3 regions of the Kosakonia sacchari SP1 genome follow, and region 2 is predicted to be linked to each of the others. Evidence: predicted binding sites of a transcription regulator. Region 2 holds the regulator's gene; each other region holds the start of a gene.
The links. Region 2 encodes PurR, which represses purine synthesis genes. Its sites were predicted from a motif close to CANGCAAACGTTTGCNTG; they were not measured.
Positions count from the first base shown of each region.

Region 1: a site for PurR is predicted at 3,405-3,422, ahead of pyrD (quinone-dependent dihydroorotate dehydrogenase). Genes of this name have one in related genera too.
Region 3: a site for PurR is predicted at 3,496-3,513, ahead of purM (phosphoribosylformylglycinamidine cyclo-ligase). Genes of this name have one in related genera too.

Region 1 is NZ_CP007215.2:3,104,861-3,110,841, reverse strand. It holds gene ssuC (aliphatic sulfonate ABC transporter permease SsuC) at 1-579, opposite strand, end outside; gene ssuD (FMNH2-dependent alkanesulfonate monooxygenase) at 587-1,732, opposite strand; gene C813_RS37695 (sulfonate ABC transporter substrate-binding protein) at 1,729-2,700, opposite strand; gene ssuE (NADPH-dependent FMN reductase) at 2,693-3,268, opposite strand; gene pyrD (quinone-dependent dihydroorotate dehydrogenase) at 3,516-4,526, shown strand; gene zapC (cell division protein ZapC) at 4,695-5,237, shown strand; gene C813_RS37675 (YcbX family protein) at 5,234-5,981, opposite strand, start outside.
Region 2 is NZ_CP007215.2:2,712,148-2,718,128, forward strand. It holds gene sodB (superoxide dismutase [Fe]) at 1-303, shown strand, start outside; gene C813_RS35780 (MFS transporter) at 358-1,527, opposite strand; gene cydH (cytochrome bd-I oxidase subunit CydH) at 1,696-1,785, opposite strand; gene purR (HTH-type transcriptional repressor PurR) at 2,083-3,108, shown strand; gene punR (DNA-binding transcriptional activator PunR) at 3,127-4,038, opposite strand; gene punC (purine nucleoside transporter PunC) at 4,151-5,347, shown strand; gene cfa (cyclopropane fatty acyl phospholipid synthase) at 5,656-5,981, shown strand, end outside.
Region 3 is NZ_CP007215.2:1,338,983-1,344,963, reverse strand. It holds gene bepA (beta-barrel assembly-enhancing protease) at 1-112, shown strand, start outside; gene arsC (arsenate reductase (glutaredoxin)) at 125-481, shown strand; gene C813_RS29410 (DnaA inactivator Hda) at 514-1,215, opposite strand; gene uraA (uracil permease) at 1,315-2,604, opposite strand; gene upp (uracil phosphoribosyltransferase) at 2,714-3,340, opposite strand; gene purM (phosphoribosylformylglycinamidine cyclo-ligase) at 3,575-4,612, shown strand; gene purN (phosphoribosylglycinamide formyltransferase) at 4,609-5,250, shown strand; gene ppk1 (polyphosphate kinase 1) at 5,528-5,981, shown strand, end outside.

The DNA of each region.
Region 1 (5,981 bases), 390 kb from region 2:
CAGCCACATCAGGCCGAGCGCAAAGCGTACCCCGACCATAATCGACGGCAGAGCGCCGGGGAGGATCACATGAGCAAAGAGCGCAAAACCGGATAAACCGTAGCTGCGCGCCATCTCCAGCAATCCCCGGTCGATATTACGAATGCCGTGCCAGGTATTGATGTAAATGGGGAACAACGTACCAAGCGCTACAAGAAAAATTTTCGCGCTCTCATCGATACCAAACCACAAGATAACTAGCGGGATCAGCGCTAGATGCGGCACATTGCGCAACATCTGGATGGAGGTATCCAGCAGACGTTCTCCCCAGCGCGATAACCCGCTAATCAACCCCAGTGCCAAACCGATACTGCCGCCAATTGAGAAACCAATCACTGCGCGCCAGGAGCTGATCGCCAGGTGTTGCCACAATTCACCGCTCACGCTTAATGTCCAGAACGCTTCCAGCACGCCTTCCGGTGAGGGCAGAATGCGCGTGGAGAGTAAGCCGGTGGAGGAGGCGATTTGCCACACAACCACAATCCCCGCCGGCAGCAGCCAGGGGGCAATGTGCAGGAGCCATTTCTTTTCTGCCGCCATAATTGCCTCAGCTTTGCGCCACTTTTCGGGGAATAAATTCGTTCGCCACCGTTTCGCCCTGCAGTTGTAATGGCTGTGGCTGCGGAATTTGCGGCACCGCGACATCAAGGTGCGGGAACAGCAGTTCGCCGACGCGATATGCCTCTTCCAGGTGCGGATAGCCGGAAAGAATAAAGCTGTCGATACCAAGCTCTGCGTATTCATTGATTCTTGCCGCGACCGTCGGGCCATCGCCCACCAGTGCGGTTCCCGCACCGCCGCGCACCAGCCCAACGCCAGCCCACAGGTTGGGGCTGATCTCCAGTTGATCGCGTTTACCGCCATGAAGCGCCGCCATCCGCTGTTGACCGACGGAATCCTGACGAGAGAAGGCGGCCTGCGCTTTAGCAATGGTGGCATCATCCAGGTGAGCGATCAGGTTATTTGCTGCCTGCCAGGCTTCGGCATTCGTTTCCCGGACAATCACATGCAGACGAATACCGAAGCGCACTTTACGTCCGTGGGCGGCGGCTTTGGCGCGTACCTGTTCAATTTTTTCTTTTACCTGCGCCGGCGGCTCGCCCCACGTCAGATAGAGGTCAACCTGTTCAGCGGCCAGATCTTGCGCCACATCGGACGATCCGCCGAAATAGAGTGGCGGTCGCGGCTGCTGCACCGGCGGGAAAAAGAGTTTCGCGCCGCGCACATGAATATGTTTGCCCTCAAAATCTACAGTGTCGCCTTCCAGCAGACGACGCCAGACGTGAGTAAACTCCGCAGAGGCTTCATAACGCTGCGTATGATCGAGAAACACGCCGTCTCCGGCCAGTTCCTGCGGATCGCTGCCGGTCACCAGGTTAAAAAGCGCACGTCCATTTGAGAGCCTGTCCAGTGTGGCCGCCTGGCGTGCAGCGACGGTCGGCGACGTGACACTGGGGCGCAGGGCGACAAGAAACTTCAACCGCTGCGTCACCGGGATAAGTGAGGCGGCGACCAGCCACGCATCTTCACAGGAGCGACCGGTGGGGATCAGCACTCCGCTGAACCCTAAACGATCCGCCGCCTGCGCGACTTGTTGTAAATAAGCATGATCTACCGGGCGCGAGCCGTGGTCCGTCCCTAAATAGTGACCATCGCCGTGGGTGGGTAAAAACCAGAACAGATTTAAGCTCATGACTTGGCTCCTTGGTTGGCCGGTTGCCAGATACGGGTGCGAATATCGACTTTTTTCGGCAGCAAATGGTTCTCATAGAAGAGATCGGCCGTTTGCTGTTGCAGTGCGGCGGTGGTGTCATCGACCGGTGAGATTTTGGTCGGTGGGCGGTGATCGAAATAGCTGGCAATCACCGGCTGGGGCAGCCCCAGTGTTTTGGCAAACAGCGCGATGCTTTCGTCACGCTGGCTAAGGGTTAACGCGTCGGCTTCGCTAAAGGTATTCAGCACGCCCTGAATAAATGCCCCGTTTTTTTCCGCATAAGGACGCGACGCTAAATAGAAGGAGCCGGTCTGTTTCAGTGTGGTGCCGTCTTTTAATACGCGCACGCCACCCTGAAGCAGGGCCGCCGAGTAGTAAGGATCCCAGATGGCCCATGCATCAACGTTACCTTGCTGGAACGCGGCACGTGCATCCGCAGGTGTCAAAAACACGGGCTGAATATCGCTGAATTTTAGCCCAGCCTGTTGCAGTGCGCGCAGCAGTAAATTGTGTGAGCTGGAGCCTTTCTGGAAAGCGACTTTATGTCCCTTCAGGTCGGCAACCGTTTTAATCGGGCTGTTTTGGGCAACAAGGATCACTTCTGCTTTCGGCTTCGGCGGTTCAACGCCGACATACAGAAGATCCGCGCCAGCGGCTTGCGCAAAAATCGGCGGAATGTCGCCCGTGCTGCCGAGATCGATACTGCCAATATTCAGCGCTTCCAGCATTTGCGGGCCTGCCGGGAATTCCGTCCAGGTGATTTTGGTGTTCGGGTAGCGTTTTTCCAGCAGGTCATAGCTTTTTGCCAGCACCATGCTGACACTGCCTTTCTGGTAACCAATACGCAAACTCTCCGGTGCCGGTTCGGCGGCCTGTGTCCAGGCGGAAAGTGTCAGTAAACCGCTTAATGCCAGCCATTGTGCGCGGTTTTTGAACAGATTAAACATGCGCGACTCCTTGCGGCAGGTGGAAATCCGGCGCCTGGATATCCCGGCGGTGCAGCGCTTGCCAGAAAGTTTCCAGCGCTTTATCCAGACGGGTTTGCAGGTTGGGCGTCAGACTGGGCTTGTGCTGATAATCTAGCACCTGACTATCATCGGCGAAGACGCCATGCAGGATCTCTTGCGCTTTCAGCGCGCTGAGTACCGGCTTAAGGGCGTAATCCACCGCCAGCATGTGCGCAACGGTGCCGCCAGTGGCCAGCGGCAACACCACTTTGCCTTCCAGCGCCCGCTCGGGCAGTAGATCGAGCAGCGTTTTCAGGGAGCCGGAGTAAGCCGCTTTATAGATCGGTGTGGCGACAATCAACCCATCTGCCTCGTTAAGTTGCCCAATAAATGTTTGCAACGCGGGGCTATCAAAGCGGGCATAGAGGAGATCTTCCGGCGCGAAATTTTGCAAATGCCAGTGACACACTTCGATCTCCTGCGCATTCAGACGCTCGCGGGCATACTCCAGCAACGCGCTGGAGCGGGAGGGAAAGCGCGGGCTTCCGGCCAGGGTGATAACTCTCATAATCGCTCCTTATAACCAATTGTTTGCTTTTAGATAACATTCATAACAATTGAAGGCAGTGTGGCAGAGTCGATTTATTCCACTAAATGATTTATTCGATGAAAATATGCTGAAATTTGCATAAAGGAGAGGGGTTAGAGAAAACGATTGCGTCGATTCGTCTTTTTTTGCCGCAGGTCAATTCCCTTTCGTCGGGTAATCACTGATAATACGCCCCCGGTTTGCAACCGGGAATCCAGGAGAGTTCATGTACTACCCCTTCGTTCGTAAAGCCCTTTTCCAGCTCGATCCAGAGCGCGCTCATGAATTAACGTTCCAGCAATTACGCCGAATTACCGGCACGCCTTTCGAAGCCCTTGTACGTCAGCGTGTACCGGAGAAGCCGGTCAAATGCATGGGGCTGACCTTTAAAAACCCGTTGGGGTTAGCGGCCGGGATGGATAAAAATGGCGAGTGCATTGATGCGCTGGGCGCGATGGGGTTTGGCGCCATCGAAATCGGTACCGTAACGCCGCGCCCGCAACCCGGTAATGACAAGCCGAGGATCTTCCGTCTGGTTGATGCGGAAGGACTGATCAACCGCATGGGTTTCAATAATCTTGGCGTGGATAACCTGGTTGAGAACGTAAAGAAATCACACTTCGACGGTGTGTTGGGCATTAATATTGGCAAGAATAAAGACACGCCCGTCGAGCAGGGTAAAGATGACTACCTGATTTGTATGGAAAAAATCTATGCCTATGCCGGTTATATCGCCATCAATATTTCTTCGCCGAATACGCCCGGTTTACGCACACTACAATATGGCGAAGCGCTGGACGATCTGCTTACGGCAATTAAGAATAAGCAAAACGATCTGCAAAACCTGCATCATAAATATGTTCCGGTAGCCGTAAAGATCGCACCAGATCTTTCTGAAGAGGAATTGATCCAGGTGGCCGATAGTTTAGTTCGTCACAATATTGATGGTGTTATTGCCACTAATACCACGCTTGAAAGATCGCTGGTACAGGGAATGAAACATTGCGACGAAACGGGTGGGTTAAGTGGCCGTCCGTTGCAATTAAAAAGCACGGAAATTATTCGGCGGTTGTCGCAAGAATTAAACGGGCGCTTGCCGATTATTGGCGTAGGCGGCATCGACTCGGTGATAGCGGCTCGCGAAAAAATTGCCGCCGGGGCGTCACTGGTGCAAATTTATTCGGGCTTTATTTTTAAAGGCCCACCGCTGATTAAAGAAATCGTTACCCATATCTAATCTTTTATCCCTTCCTGCACAACCAGGGCTTTATTTCCCGCCCTGGTTGTTTTATATTCCACCACTGTTGCTAATTTAAACATTTTAGTCTTTTATTATTTAGGTAATAAACGAGGCGGCAAACAGGATGAAAAAGTTACAGGATGTTTAGGGGAAGGGGAGAGGAAAATGCGAATTAAACCTGACGATAATTGGCGCTGGTATTTTGATGATGAGCATGATCGCATGATGCTCGATTTAGCCAATGGCATGTTATTTCGCTCTCGTTTTGCCCGTAAGATGCTGACACCAGACGCTTTCTCGCCGTCTGGTTTTTGTGTTGATGATGCTGCGCTTTATTTCTCCTTCGATGAAAAATGCCGCGATTTGCCGTTATCCAATGAGCAACGGGCTGAACTGGTGCTTAACGCGCTGGTAGCGATTCGCTTCCTCAAGCCGCAAATGCCGAAAAGCTGGCACTTTATGACGCATGATTCCCTGTGGACGCCTGTTACGGGCGAAGGCGCTTGTGTCTGGCTGAGCGATACGCAGGAGTGTGTGAATCTGCTGGTGGTTGAACCGGGTGAAAATGCTGCGTTGTGTCTGCTGGCGCAACCCGGCGTGGTGATTGCCGGGCGCACCATGCAACTGGGCGACGCGATTAAAATTATGAATGATCGCCTCAAACCACAGCTGCATACCAATGCAATTCAGCTCGAACAGGCGGTTTAAGCCTCCAGTCGCAGCGATGTTTTCGGCACACAGCTACAGCAGAGAATTGAACCATCCGGCGCAACCGCTGATTTCTTCAGCGCACTGACTTCACCTTCCACTACGCGAATACGGCAGCAACCGCAAATCCCCGCGCGACACGAGTAGGGTACGCGAATTCCCTGGTTTTCCAGCTGTTCCAGCAACACTTGTTGGTTATTGCCGCGAAATGTTTGACCTTGCCAGTTGATTTCCACCGTCCCTGCGGGTTGTGCATCCTGTTCAACAGACTCTTCGACTTCGCCAGCGCCGTATGTTTTCGCGGGCCTCGTTGCCAGCACGACTACCTCATCGCCGACGCGAATCACACCGCTGTTACGGGCAATCAGGTTTTGACCAAAATCGATGGCGCCATTGTCCTGCGCAGTGCGAAAACGCTGTAAGGTCGCGAGAGGTTCACCGGAAGGGTGTTTTTGCCCGCGCTCCGGGCTGACGGTAGTGAACACGCAGCGGCTGCACGGTTTCACAACGTCGAAAACCACCTCGCCAATACGCACCACTTTCCAGCTGTCCTCTTCCCACGGCTGCGCGCCTGTTACCACCAGGTTGGGGCGAAACTGCTCCATTTTCACGCTGGCCGGGCAACGGTTTTGTACATCACGCAGCGAGGCTTCGTTAGCCAGCAGATACGGAAAACCATCGGCGAAAGATAACGCTACGTCCTCGTGGTGTTTGACGCGGCGGGTTAATTCAGGCCCAACCCAG
Region 2 (5,981 bases):
GCGGCGGCTATCGCCAAATCCTTCGGCAGCTTTGCCGAATTCAAAGCGCAATTCACCGATGCTGCGGTTAAAAACTTCGGTGCTGGCTGGACGTGGCTGGTGAAAAAAGCGGATGGCGCATTAGCCATTGTTTCAACGTCTAATGCGGGTACGCCGCTGACAAGCGACGCAACCCCGCTGTTAACCGTCGATGTGTGGGAACATGCGTATTACATCGATTATCGTAATGCGCGTCCGAACTACCTCGAACATTTCTGGGCGCTGGTAAACTGGTCATTCGTGGCCAAAAATTTAGCGGCATAAACGCGGCATAAAACAAAGGAGGGGCTAGCCCCTCCTTTTTTGCATTTGTGCTATTTATTCTGCTGCGGCACAGACACGTTCTGGCTGAGAGCGGCCAGAGAACAGCACCACCAGCAGACCCAGCCCGGCAATAATCGCCCCCATAACCGGGACGAAATCATAACCCAGCCCAGCGGAAATCACTGCTCCACCGGCTGCCGCGCCCAGCGCGTTACCGAGGTTAAAGGCACCGATATTGACTGAAGATGAAAGGCCAGGTGCTTCATGCGCAACGCGCATGACACGCATCTGCAACGGCGGAACCACCGCAAACGTCGCCGCGCCCCACACCACCATGCTGATGGCTGCGCCCACTTCACTGCGCGCCAGGAACGGGATCGCCAGCATGATGGCAATCAGCAGGATCAAAAAACCTTTCAGCGTGCCGGTGACCGAGCGATCCGCCAGTTTGCCGCCGAGATAGTTACCAATGGAGAAACCAACGCCAATCAACACCAGCATCGCCGTCACAAAAACGGGAGTGGCATCGGTAATGGTGTGCAGTACCGGCGCAATGTAGGTATACAGCGTGAACATGGCACCTGCGCCGAGCACAGTGGTCAGCAATGCGGACAACACTTGTGGGCGTACCAGTACCGACAGCTCTTTACGTACGTCCGGGCGCTCACCAGCACCACCTTTCGGCAACGAAAAGAACAGGCTCGCCATAGCAATCACACCCAGCCCGGCAGTGGCCATGAACGACATGCGCCAGCCAATGGTTTCACCCAGCCAGGTCGCGGCAGGTACACCGCCGATGTTAGCAATGGTCAGCCCCATAAACATGGTGGCGACTGCGCTGGCCTGCTTCTCTTTGGCAACCACGCTTGCTGCCACCACCGAACCAAGACCAAAGAAAGCGCCATGGTTCAGGCTAGTGACGATACGTGCCAGCATTAATGTGGTGTAATCCGGCGCGATCGCCGACAGCACGTTACCAAGCGTAAAAATTGCCATCAAAAAGATCAGGGCATTGCGTCTGCCGCGATGAGACAGCAACAACGTCATTAACGGCGCACCAACCATTACACCGATAGCGTAGGCGCTAATCAGCATCCCCGCTGCCGGAATAGAAACGTCAACGCCGCGGGCAATAACCGGCAGTAATCCCATCGGGGAAAACTCGGTAGTACCAATGCCGAAGGCGCCAATCGCCAGGGCAAGCAAAGGGAAATTAATTTTCATCTGTGACTCCAAAAAAGACATGCCGACTAGCGACCCTGTCGCTGAAGTCAAAAGTATGACAGCTATCACAAAAAACAGAAGTTAGCAGAATGACAAAAGATTATTGCAGAGGTGATAACAATAGCGGGGCAGAAAACCGAGGGAGAAGAGGCTCTCCCTCGCGATAGATCAATGCAGTGCAGCAGTCAGACCGCCGAAAACAATCAGGCTCAGAACGATGACGGTAGTGATTAAAGAATACTTCAGATCGGTGCTCATCAATTTTCCCCTTTTTAATTTCCCCACAAAAAGTGAGATAACGCATTTTTGCACAAATTATCTTAAAAATCTTGCGGGAATTCGCAGGAGAAACGTTTTAATACTTCCCCTTTTGCTCAAGATCAGACAAAATTCGACGCTAAATTTATTAGCGTACCGGCCATTGACTCCCCTCCTGACGTCCAGTGTCGTTTTCCCGGCGTACCGCACCCCCTTTGATGGGTACAGGGTGATTAAAGGCAAACGTTTACCTTAAGTATTATCAGGAGCTTATGATATGGTCTGGAGTGATATCTGATGGCAACGATTAAAGACGTAGCGAAACGAGCAAACGTTTCCACTACAACCGTATCACATGTAATTAACAAGACCCGTTTCGTCGCCGAAGAGACGCGCAACGCCGTGTGGGCAGCGATTAAAGAGCTGCACTATTCCCCCAGCGCTGTCGCCCGCAGCCTGAAAGTGAATCACACAAAATCGATCGGTTTGCTGGCTACCAGCAGTGAAGCGGCCTACTTTGCTGAAATTATTGAAGCCGTAGAGAAAAAGTGCTTCCAGAAGGGTTACACCCTGATCCTTGGCAATGCCTGGAATAGCCTCGAAAAACAGCGTGCTTACCTGTCGATGATGGCGCAAAAGCGTGTCGATGGCTTGCTGGTAATGTGTTCAGAATACCCGGAATCGCTGTTGAACATGCTGGAAGAGTACCGCCATATTCCGATGGTCGTGATGGACTGGGGCGAAGCGAAGGCCGACTTTACGGACTCCGTTATTGATAACGCCTTCGAAGGCGGTTATATGGCCGGTCGCTACCTTATTGATCGCGGACACCGCGATATTGGTGTGATCCCAGGCCCTCTGGAGCGTAACACTGGCGCTGGCCGTCTGGCTGGCTTTATGAAAGCGATGGAAGAAGCCCTTATCACCGTGCCGGAAAACTGGATCGTACAGGGCGATTTCGAGCCGGAATCCGGCTATCGCGCGATGCAGCAAATCCTCGGTCAGGCGCATCGCCCTACTGCGGTGTTTTGCGGTGGCGACATTATGGCGATGGGCGCGCTGTGTGCTGCCGATGAGATGGGTTTACGCGTACCGCAGGATATTTCCCTGATTGGTTATGACAATGTGCGTAACTCACGCTTCTTCACTCCGGCATTAACCACGATTCACCAGCCGAAAGATTCGCTGGGAGAAACGGCGTTTACCATGCTGCTTGATCGCATCGTCAACAAGCGCGAGGAGTCGCAGTCTATCGAAGTGCATCCGCGCCTGGTCGAGCGTCGCTCAGTGGCCGATGGCCCGTTCCGCGATTATCGCCGCTAATCGCTTATTACGGAGCCGTTAATTCGGCTCCCTTAACCATTCGTCATTCAGCGTTTCACTGTCCCCAAGATATTCCAGCAGCCAGTTTAACGCCGGGGAAGCCTCATTTTGTTGCCACGTCAGGCAGCACGCCGCGTCCGGGAAGGGGTTTTCCAGGTTCAGCGCGACCCAGTCACCGCTGTCGAGCCGCGGGCGGGCAAAGTGTGCCGGCACCATTCCCACGCACAGCCCTGCAGATAAGCACGCCTCCGACGACGCCCAATCAGGGACAATCACGCGTTTCTGATTATCCAGCAGCCAGGTAATACGTTTCGGCAACGAGCGGGACGTATCTTCCTGGATAAGTGAAGGCCAGTTGCGCAAGGTATCGTCGCTGAGCGGACCTGCCAGTGACGCCAGCGGATGACGACTGGAAACCACGCATTTCCAGCTCAGCATTCCCATATCGCGAAACGCATAACGCCCACCTACGGGGATGGCCTGCGTTGCGCCGATCGCCAGCTCAACCCGCCCGTCAGCAAGCGCATCCCAGACACCGTTAAAGACTTCCTGGTAAACCTGCAACTCAACATCACTGAAATGGCGATAGAAATCGACGATCAATTGCCGGGTACGTTCAGGTTTTACGATGTTGTCGACGGCAATTGCCAGTTGCCCGCGCCAGCCGTTGGCGATTTGCTGGCACTGCTGACGGGTGATCTGCATTTTTTTGATAACAGCTCGCCCTTCTTTCAAAAACCAGACCCCGGCAGGCGTGAGCTCAACATCACGATGGCGGCGTTCAAACAGCGGAACAGCCAGCCACTCCTCAAGCTGTCGCACGGTATAGCTCACCGCAGAAGGTACACGGTGTAACTCCTGCGCCGCGACGCTAAAACTGCCATTGCGCGCGACAGCATCAACCACTTCCAGTGAATATTCTGACCACATAATCTGCCTGCAAAAATTTTGAAACCACTACGCAAATATTAGCGTTTCACAAGCGCTAATGCACTCCTTACACTCGACAGCCCTGATTACCTGCAATTAAAGAGAAACACTAATGCAACCTGGCAACGGATTTTTAGTCTGGCTCGCGGGATTAAGCGTGCTCGGCTTTTTAGCCACTGATATGTACCTCCCCGCCTTCAGCGCGATACAGCAAGATTTACACACATCGTCTGCGGTGGTTAGCGCAACCTTAAGCCTGTTTCTGGCGGGCTTTGCCATTGCGCAACTGGTATGGGGGCCACTATCAGATCGCTATGGCCGCAAGCCGGTGTTGCTGGCCGGGCTGGCGATTTTCGCGCTGGGGTGTCTGGGAACATTATGGGTACGCGATGCAACCCTGTTGCTGGTGCTGCGCTTTGTGCAAGCGGTAGGCGTCTGCGCCGCGACAGTAAGCTGGCAGGCGCTGGTGACGGATAACTATCCCGCGCATCGCGTCAATCGCATCTTCGCCACCATTATGCCGCTCGTTGGTTTAACACCCGCTCTGGCACCGCTGCTGGGAGCCTGGATCCTTGCGCATTTCAACTGGCAGGCCATTTTCGCCACCTTACTGGCGATCACAGTGATTCTGATGATCCCGGCATGGCGACTGAAAGCACCGGCGAATAAGATTGAGCACCACGAACAATCGCTGACCTTTATGGATCTGCTGCGCGCCCGGGACTATCGCGGGAATGTGATTATCTATGCCGCCTGCTCGGCCAGTTTCTTCGCCTGGCTGACCGGTTCGCCGTTTATTCTTCACGAAATGGGTTATGGCCCATCGGTTATTGGCCTCAGTTATGTGCCGCAAACCATCGCCTTTTTGGTGGGCGGTTACGGTTGCCGTGCCGCGTTGCAGAAATGGCAGGGTTTTCGCTTGCTGCCGTGGCTGCTGGGGGCTTTCGCGTTAAGTGTCCTCGCCACCTGGGCCGTCGGTTTTATGTCGGACGTGTCGCTGACCGCGCTACTCATCCCCTTCTGCTTTATGGCAATGGCCAATGGCGCGATTTACCCTATCGTGGTCGCGCAGGCGCTGCGCCCATTCCCGCAGGCCACCGGTCGCGCAGCCGCCTTGCAGAATACGCTACAACTGGGGTTATGTTTCCTGGCAAGTCTGGTCGTTTCGTGGCTTATCGCCACACCACTGCTGACGACGACCAGTGTTATGGTGTCAATGGTGTTGCTGGTCGCGTTGGGTTATCGGCTTCAGCGCCGCACTCAGGATGAACGGGCGGATAAAGAGGTTGTGGCTCACTCGTCGCATTAGCATTAATAGTTGCGCAAGCGACTATCAATAACTCAGCGGTTAGCTTGCTAATGGCTTTTTATTGAATCACCGGATTTTGGCGCCTATACTCATTTTCGGCTGTTTGATAAATACGATAAATATTATGCATTAACGGGTACCGGATTGTACCCGTTTACCCATGGAAGGCCTTTCGGCAAGGGTCCTCTCCCTTCCTCTGTTCTACGTCGGATATCAGCCTCACGGTGAAAACCGTGAGATTTCTCACAAGCCTGAAAAAGCGTCTACGCTCTTTGAAGGTTCTGATCACTGCGAGTGATGGAGAAGTTATGAGTTCATCGTGTATAGAAGAAGTTAGCGTACGGGATGACAATTGGTTCCGTATAGCAAACGAACTGCTGGGTCGCGCAGGTATTCGCGTCAACGGTCCCGCAGCGTCAGATATTCAGGTGAAAAACCCTGATTTTTTCAAACGCGTTTTACAGGAAGGCTCGCTCGGACTCGGCGAAAGTTATATGGACGGCTGGTGGGATTGCCCCCGCCTGGACATATTCTTTACCAAAGTTCTGCGCGCCGGGCTGGAAAACCAACTTCCGCACCATCTCAAAGACACACTCCGCATTGCCGGAGCAAGATTATTTAATCTGCAAAGTAA
Region 3 (5,981 bases), 1.4 Mb from region 2:
TAGCGCCAGTTCGCAGGTGAAACTCGGCAGCCTGCAACAGGCACGTTACGATGCGCGAATTGACCAGTTACGCGAGTTGCAGCAACGGTTCAAGCCGTACCAGAAAATGTAATAAGGAGAAGAGATGTCAGAGACGGTGAAGATTTACCATAACCCACGCTGCTCAAAGAGCCGCGAAACGCTGGCGCTGCTGAAAGAGAACGGTGTGGAGCCAGACGTGGTGCTCTACCTCGAGACGCCGCCGGACGCGGCGACGGTGCAAAAGCTGCTGAAAATGCTCGGCATGTCCAGCGCGCGCGAGCTGATGCGCAGTAAAGAAGATCTCTACAAAGAATTACAGCTTAGTGATAGCGCACTGACGGAAGCGCAACTGGTGCAGGCACTGGTGGATAATCCGAAACTGCTTGAACGCCCGATTGTCGTTAGCCACGGCAAAGCACGAATCGGTCGCCCGCCGGAGCAGGTGCTGGAGATTTTGTAGTATTAAAAAACCCTCGTCGGTCTGGCGAGGGTTCAGAGTTTGAGGATCTCTTTGACGAACGGAATAGTCAGCTTGCGCTGGGCGGTGATCGACGCGCGATCCAGTTCATCCAGCGTATCGAACAATGTGCGCATTTCTCTGTCCAGCCGCTTTAACAAAAACCGCCCCACATCTTCCGGCAGCTCAAACCCACGGATCCGCGCACGAAGCTGTAAGGCCTGTAATTTGTCTTCGTCGGAGAGCGGTTGCAGCTTGTAGATTTGCCCCCAGTCCAGCCGTGAGGCCAGATCCGGCAACCCCAGGTTAAGCTGGCGCGGCGGTCTGTCGCCGGTTATCAGCAAGCGGGTTTTGCCCTGTTCCAGAATGCGGTTGTAGAGGTTGAAAATCGCCATTTCCCACGGCTCGTCACCGGCCACGCATTCGATATTGTCGATACACACCAGCGAGAGTTGCTCCATCCCATCCAGCACTTCCGGTACAAACCAGGTACGCTTATCAAGCGGCACATAACCAACGGCATCACCGCGCTGGGAGAGTTCGGCACACGCGGCATGCAGCAAATGGCTGCGCCCCGCGCCTTCACGCGACCAGAAATAGATGTATCCGCTGTGCGCCTGGCGCAGAACGTTTTGCAGTGCCGCCAGTAAAGAGGGGTTATCACCCGGCCAGAAACTCGCAAAGGTTTCATCATCGGGTAAATACAATGGCAGGGAGAGCTGTGCCGGCGTGTTCAGAGGTACCTCAACAAGGCTTACAAAAAACGCAGTGAGTCTATCACAAAATGTTGCAAGGTTTGAACCGGGCGCGAGGCCCGGTTCAATTCTGCACGATGATTATGACTTCGCCGCGTCATCTTCTGGCGCGTCCAGCACCACTTCTTCCGGGCGCAGTACGCTAATCAGCTTAAAGATCAGGCTCAGACCCACACCGACGATCGTCGCCAGCGCCATGCCTTTCAGCTCGGCGGCACCAATGTGCACCTTCGCGCCGCTGACACCAATAATCAGGATAACGGAGGTCAGGATCAGGTTTTGCGCTTTGCTGTAATCCACTTTGGATTCAATCAGCACGCGGATCCCGGAAGCGCCGATTACCCCGTACAGCAGCAGGGAAACACCGCCCATTACCGGCACCGGGATAATCTGGATAGCCGCCGCGAGCTTACCCACACAGGAGAGCAGAATGGCGATAATCGCCGCACCGCCAATCACCCAGGTGCTGTAGACACGGGTAATCGCCATCACGCCGATGTTCTCACCGTAGGTAGTGTTCGGCGTGGAGCCGAAGAAACCAGAGATGATGGTTGAAAGGCCGTTGGCAAACATGGAGCGGTGCAAGCCCGGATCGCGAATCAGATCTCTTTTGACGATATTCGCCGTCACCACCAGATGACCGACGTGCTCGGCAATGACCACCAGCGCCGCAGGCAGAATGGTGAAAATGGCAAACCACTCAAAACGCGGCGTATAAAACGTTGGCAGTGCGAACCAGTGCGCCTGGGCAATCGGCGTGGTATCGACAACGCCCATCGCGAAGGAGAGTGCGTAGCCCGCCAGTACACCAATCAGGATCGGGATAATCGCCATAAAACCACGGAACAGCACCGAGCCAAACACCGTCACGCCCAGTGTCACCAGCGAGATGATCACGGTTTTGGAATCCGCAGACTGCCCTTCCGCTGGCAGCAGACCGGCCATGTTCGCCGCGACGCCCGCCAGTTCCAGACCGATGACGGCAACGATTGCGCCCATCGCCGCAGGCGGGAACATCACATCCAGCCAGCCAGTACCCGCTTTTTTCACAATGAACGAGACGATGCAGAACAGCACGCCGCACATAATAAACCCACCGAGCGCCACTTCGTAGCCCAGCGGCAGCAACAGCAGCACCGGGGAAATAAACGCAAAGCTGGAACCTAAATAGGCCGGGATTTTCCCTTTACAAATAAAGATATAGAGCAGTGTCCCGATACCATTAAACAGCAGCACGGTGGCCGGGTTAATGTGGAACAGGATTGGCACCAGCACCGTTGCGCCGAACATGGCGAACAGATGCTGTAAACTAAGCGGGATGGTCTGCAAAAGCGGCGGTCTTTCACTTACCCCGATAGCACGGCGCGTCATAGTGTTTTCCTCTGAGTGTTGTTGTTGTCCACCCGTCCAAAACGGCGGGCAGTGTTATGAATTCCAAAAAAAAGCCGACTATCAAAGTCGGCTTTCGATTTCTAATCAGTTATTTCGTACCAAAGATTTTGTCGCCGGCGTCGCCGAGGCCCGGAATAATGTATCCGTGCTCATTCAGCCCCTGGTCAATCGACGCGGTGTACAGCTCAACGTCCGGGTGCGCTTTTTCCAGCGCCGCCAGACCTTCCGGCGCGGCAACCAGCACCAGCACTTTAATACTGTGGCAACCGGCGTTTTTCAGCAGGTCGATGGTCGCGATCATCGAACCACCGGTCGCCAGCATCGGGTCAACAACCAGCGCCATGCGCTCGTCGATATTGGATACCAGTTTCTGGAAGTACGGTACCGGCTCCAGCGTCTCTTCATTACGGTAGATACCCACCACACTGATGCGCGCGCTCGGTACGTGCTCCAGCACACCTTCCATCATGCCCAGACCTGCGCGCAGGATCGGCACCACGGTGATTTTCTTACCTTTAATTTGATCAACCTGTACCGGGCCGTTCCAGCCTTCGATGGTCACTTTTTCAGTTTCCAGATCGGCCGTTGCTTCATAGGTCAGCAGGCTGCCCACTTCTGAGGCGAGTTCACGAAAGCGTTTGGTGCTGATGTCATTCTCTCGCATCAGGCCCAGCTTGTGTTTGACGAGTGGGTGTTTTACTTCCACGACCTTCATACTCTTCTCCTTTCCCCTGACAGGTAGCAGCCACAAAAAAAATCGCCGGATTATACCGCTTTTTCTCCGTTGCGCTACAGGAAGGCGCTTGATCGCGATCAATCAGACTGGAAAAGAGTATATCGCAAGAATCCGCTGCGCCCTTAAATAATGGACTCGCAAACGTTTGCCTTGGCTGTTAGAATTGCGCCGAATTTTATTTCTACCGCAAGTAAACGCGTGGGGACCCAAGCAGTGACCGATAAAACCTCTCTCAGCTATAAAGATGCCGGTGTTGATATCGACGCGGGTAATGCTCTGGTTGACCGAATCAAAGGCGTGGTGAAGAAAACCCGTCGCCCGGAAGTGATGGGCGGTTTGGGCGGCTTCGGTGCGCTGTGCGCGCTGCCGCAAAAATATCGTGAGCCAGTACTGGTTTCCGGCACTGACGGCGTGGGCACAAAACTGCGCCTGGCAATGGATCTGAAACGTCACGACACCATCGGTATCGACCTGGTGGCAATGTGCGTTAACGATCTGGTGGTTCAAGGCGCTGAGCCGCTGTTCTTCCTCGACTATTACGCGACCGGCAAGCTGGATGTCGATACCGCCGCCAGCGTGATCAACGGCATCGCCGAAGGCTGTCTGCAATCTGGCTGTGCGCTGGTTGGCGGCGAAACAGCGGAAATGCCGGGCATGTATCACGGTGAAGATTACGATGTCGCCGGTTTCTGCGTCGGTGTGGTAGAAAAATCAGAAATCATCGACGGCTCGAAAGTGGCTGACGGCGATGTGCTGGTCGCCCTGGCGTCCAGCGGCCCGCACTCCAACGGCTATTCGCTGGTGCGTAAAGTGCTCGAAGTGAGCGGCACCGATCCGCTGACTACGCAGCTTGAAGGCAAACCGCTGGCCGATCACCTGCTGGAGCCGACTCGTATTTACGTCAAATCCGTGCTGGAGCTGATTGAAAACGTTGATGTCCACGCCATCGCCCACCTGACCGGCGGTGGTTTCTGGGAAAACATTCCGCGCGTACTGCCGGATAACACCCAGGCGGTAATCAATGAATCCTCCTGGCAGTGGCCGGCCGTGTTTAACTGGCTGCAAAACGCCGGGAACGTGAGCCGCCATGAAATGTACCGCACCTTTAACTGCGGCGTCGGCATGGTGATTGCGCTTCCTGCGGCTGAAGCCGATAAAGCCATCACGCTGCTGAATGCGAAAGGTGAAAACGCGTGGAAAATCGGTATCATCAACGCATCCGATTCCAGTGAGCGTGTGGTTATTGAATGAAAAACATCGTGGTGCTGATTTCCGGCAACGGAAGCAATTTGCAGGCAATTATCGACGCCTGTAAACAGAAGAAAATCAACGGCACCCTGCGGGCAGTATTCAGTAATAAGGCCGATGCGTTCGGCCTTGAACGTGCGCGGGAAGCCAATATTCCCGCTCATGCGCTGAGCGCAGATCAGTTCGCCAGCCGCGATGCGTTTGACCGCGAGCTGATGCAGGAAATCGACGCCTACGCCCCGGATGTGGTCGTGCTGGCGGGTTATATGCGTATCCTCAGCCCGGCGTTTGTCGCGCACTACGCCGGACGTCTGCTGAATATCCACCCTTCCCTGCTGCCGAAATATCCCGGCCTGCACACGCACCGCCAGGTGCTGGAAAACGGTGATGAAGAACATGGCACCAGCGTGCATTTTGTTACCGATGAGCTGGACGGCGGCCCGGTGATTTTGCAAGCCAAAGTGCCGGTGTTTGAAGGTGATACGGAAGAAGAGATCACCGAGCGCGTGCAGTCGCAGGAACATGCGATTTACCCGCTGGTGGTCAACTGGTTTGTTGACGGTCGCCTGAAAATGGACAGCAACAGCGCGTGGCTGGATGGTGTGCGCTTACCGCCTGAAGGCTATGCGGCCGACGAATAATCACTGCAATTTATCGCTTTTCACCCTGCCCACCACGGCAGGGTTTCTTTCCTCTTCCCCTGCAAAAAGAAAAAGTTACTTTATTTCCATCACCTTAGACGCGAAAAACGGATTACTGTCATACTTTTTTGGCACAGTTGGACATCTGACGGCAAAGCTCGCCATAATAAGTTGTGTCATACGAAGGGACGCCAGCAACGTTCACCTGTCAGTCAGGGCACCGCGAGCGCGAGAAGGATTTGCCGTGTCCCGAGCAAGAACCGGAGTGTAAACAGGAATGGGTCAGGAAAAGTTATATCTCGAAAAAGAACTAAGCTGGTTGTGCTTCAATGAACGTGTTCTCCAGGAAGCCGCCGACAAAAGTAACCCGCTTATCGAACGCATGCGTTTTTTGGGGATCTATTCCAACAACCTCGACGAATTTTATAAAGTCCGTTTTGCTGAACTGAAACGCCGCTTAATCATTAGCGAAGAGCAAGGCGTTACCACGAATTCCCGCCATCTGCTGGGCAAGATCCAATCCCGCGTACTGAAAGCCGATCAGGAGTTCGACAGCCTGTACAACGACCTGCTGCTGGAAATGGCGCGTAATCAAATTTTCCTGATTAACGAACGTCAGCTTTCGCAAAACCAGCAGAGCTGGCTACGCAATTACTTCAAACAATATTTGCGCCAGCACATTACCCCGACGCTGATTAACCGCGAAACCAACCTGGTACGCTTCTTAAAAG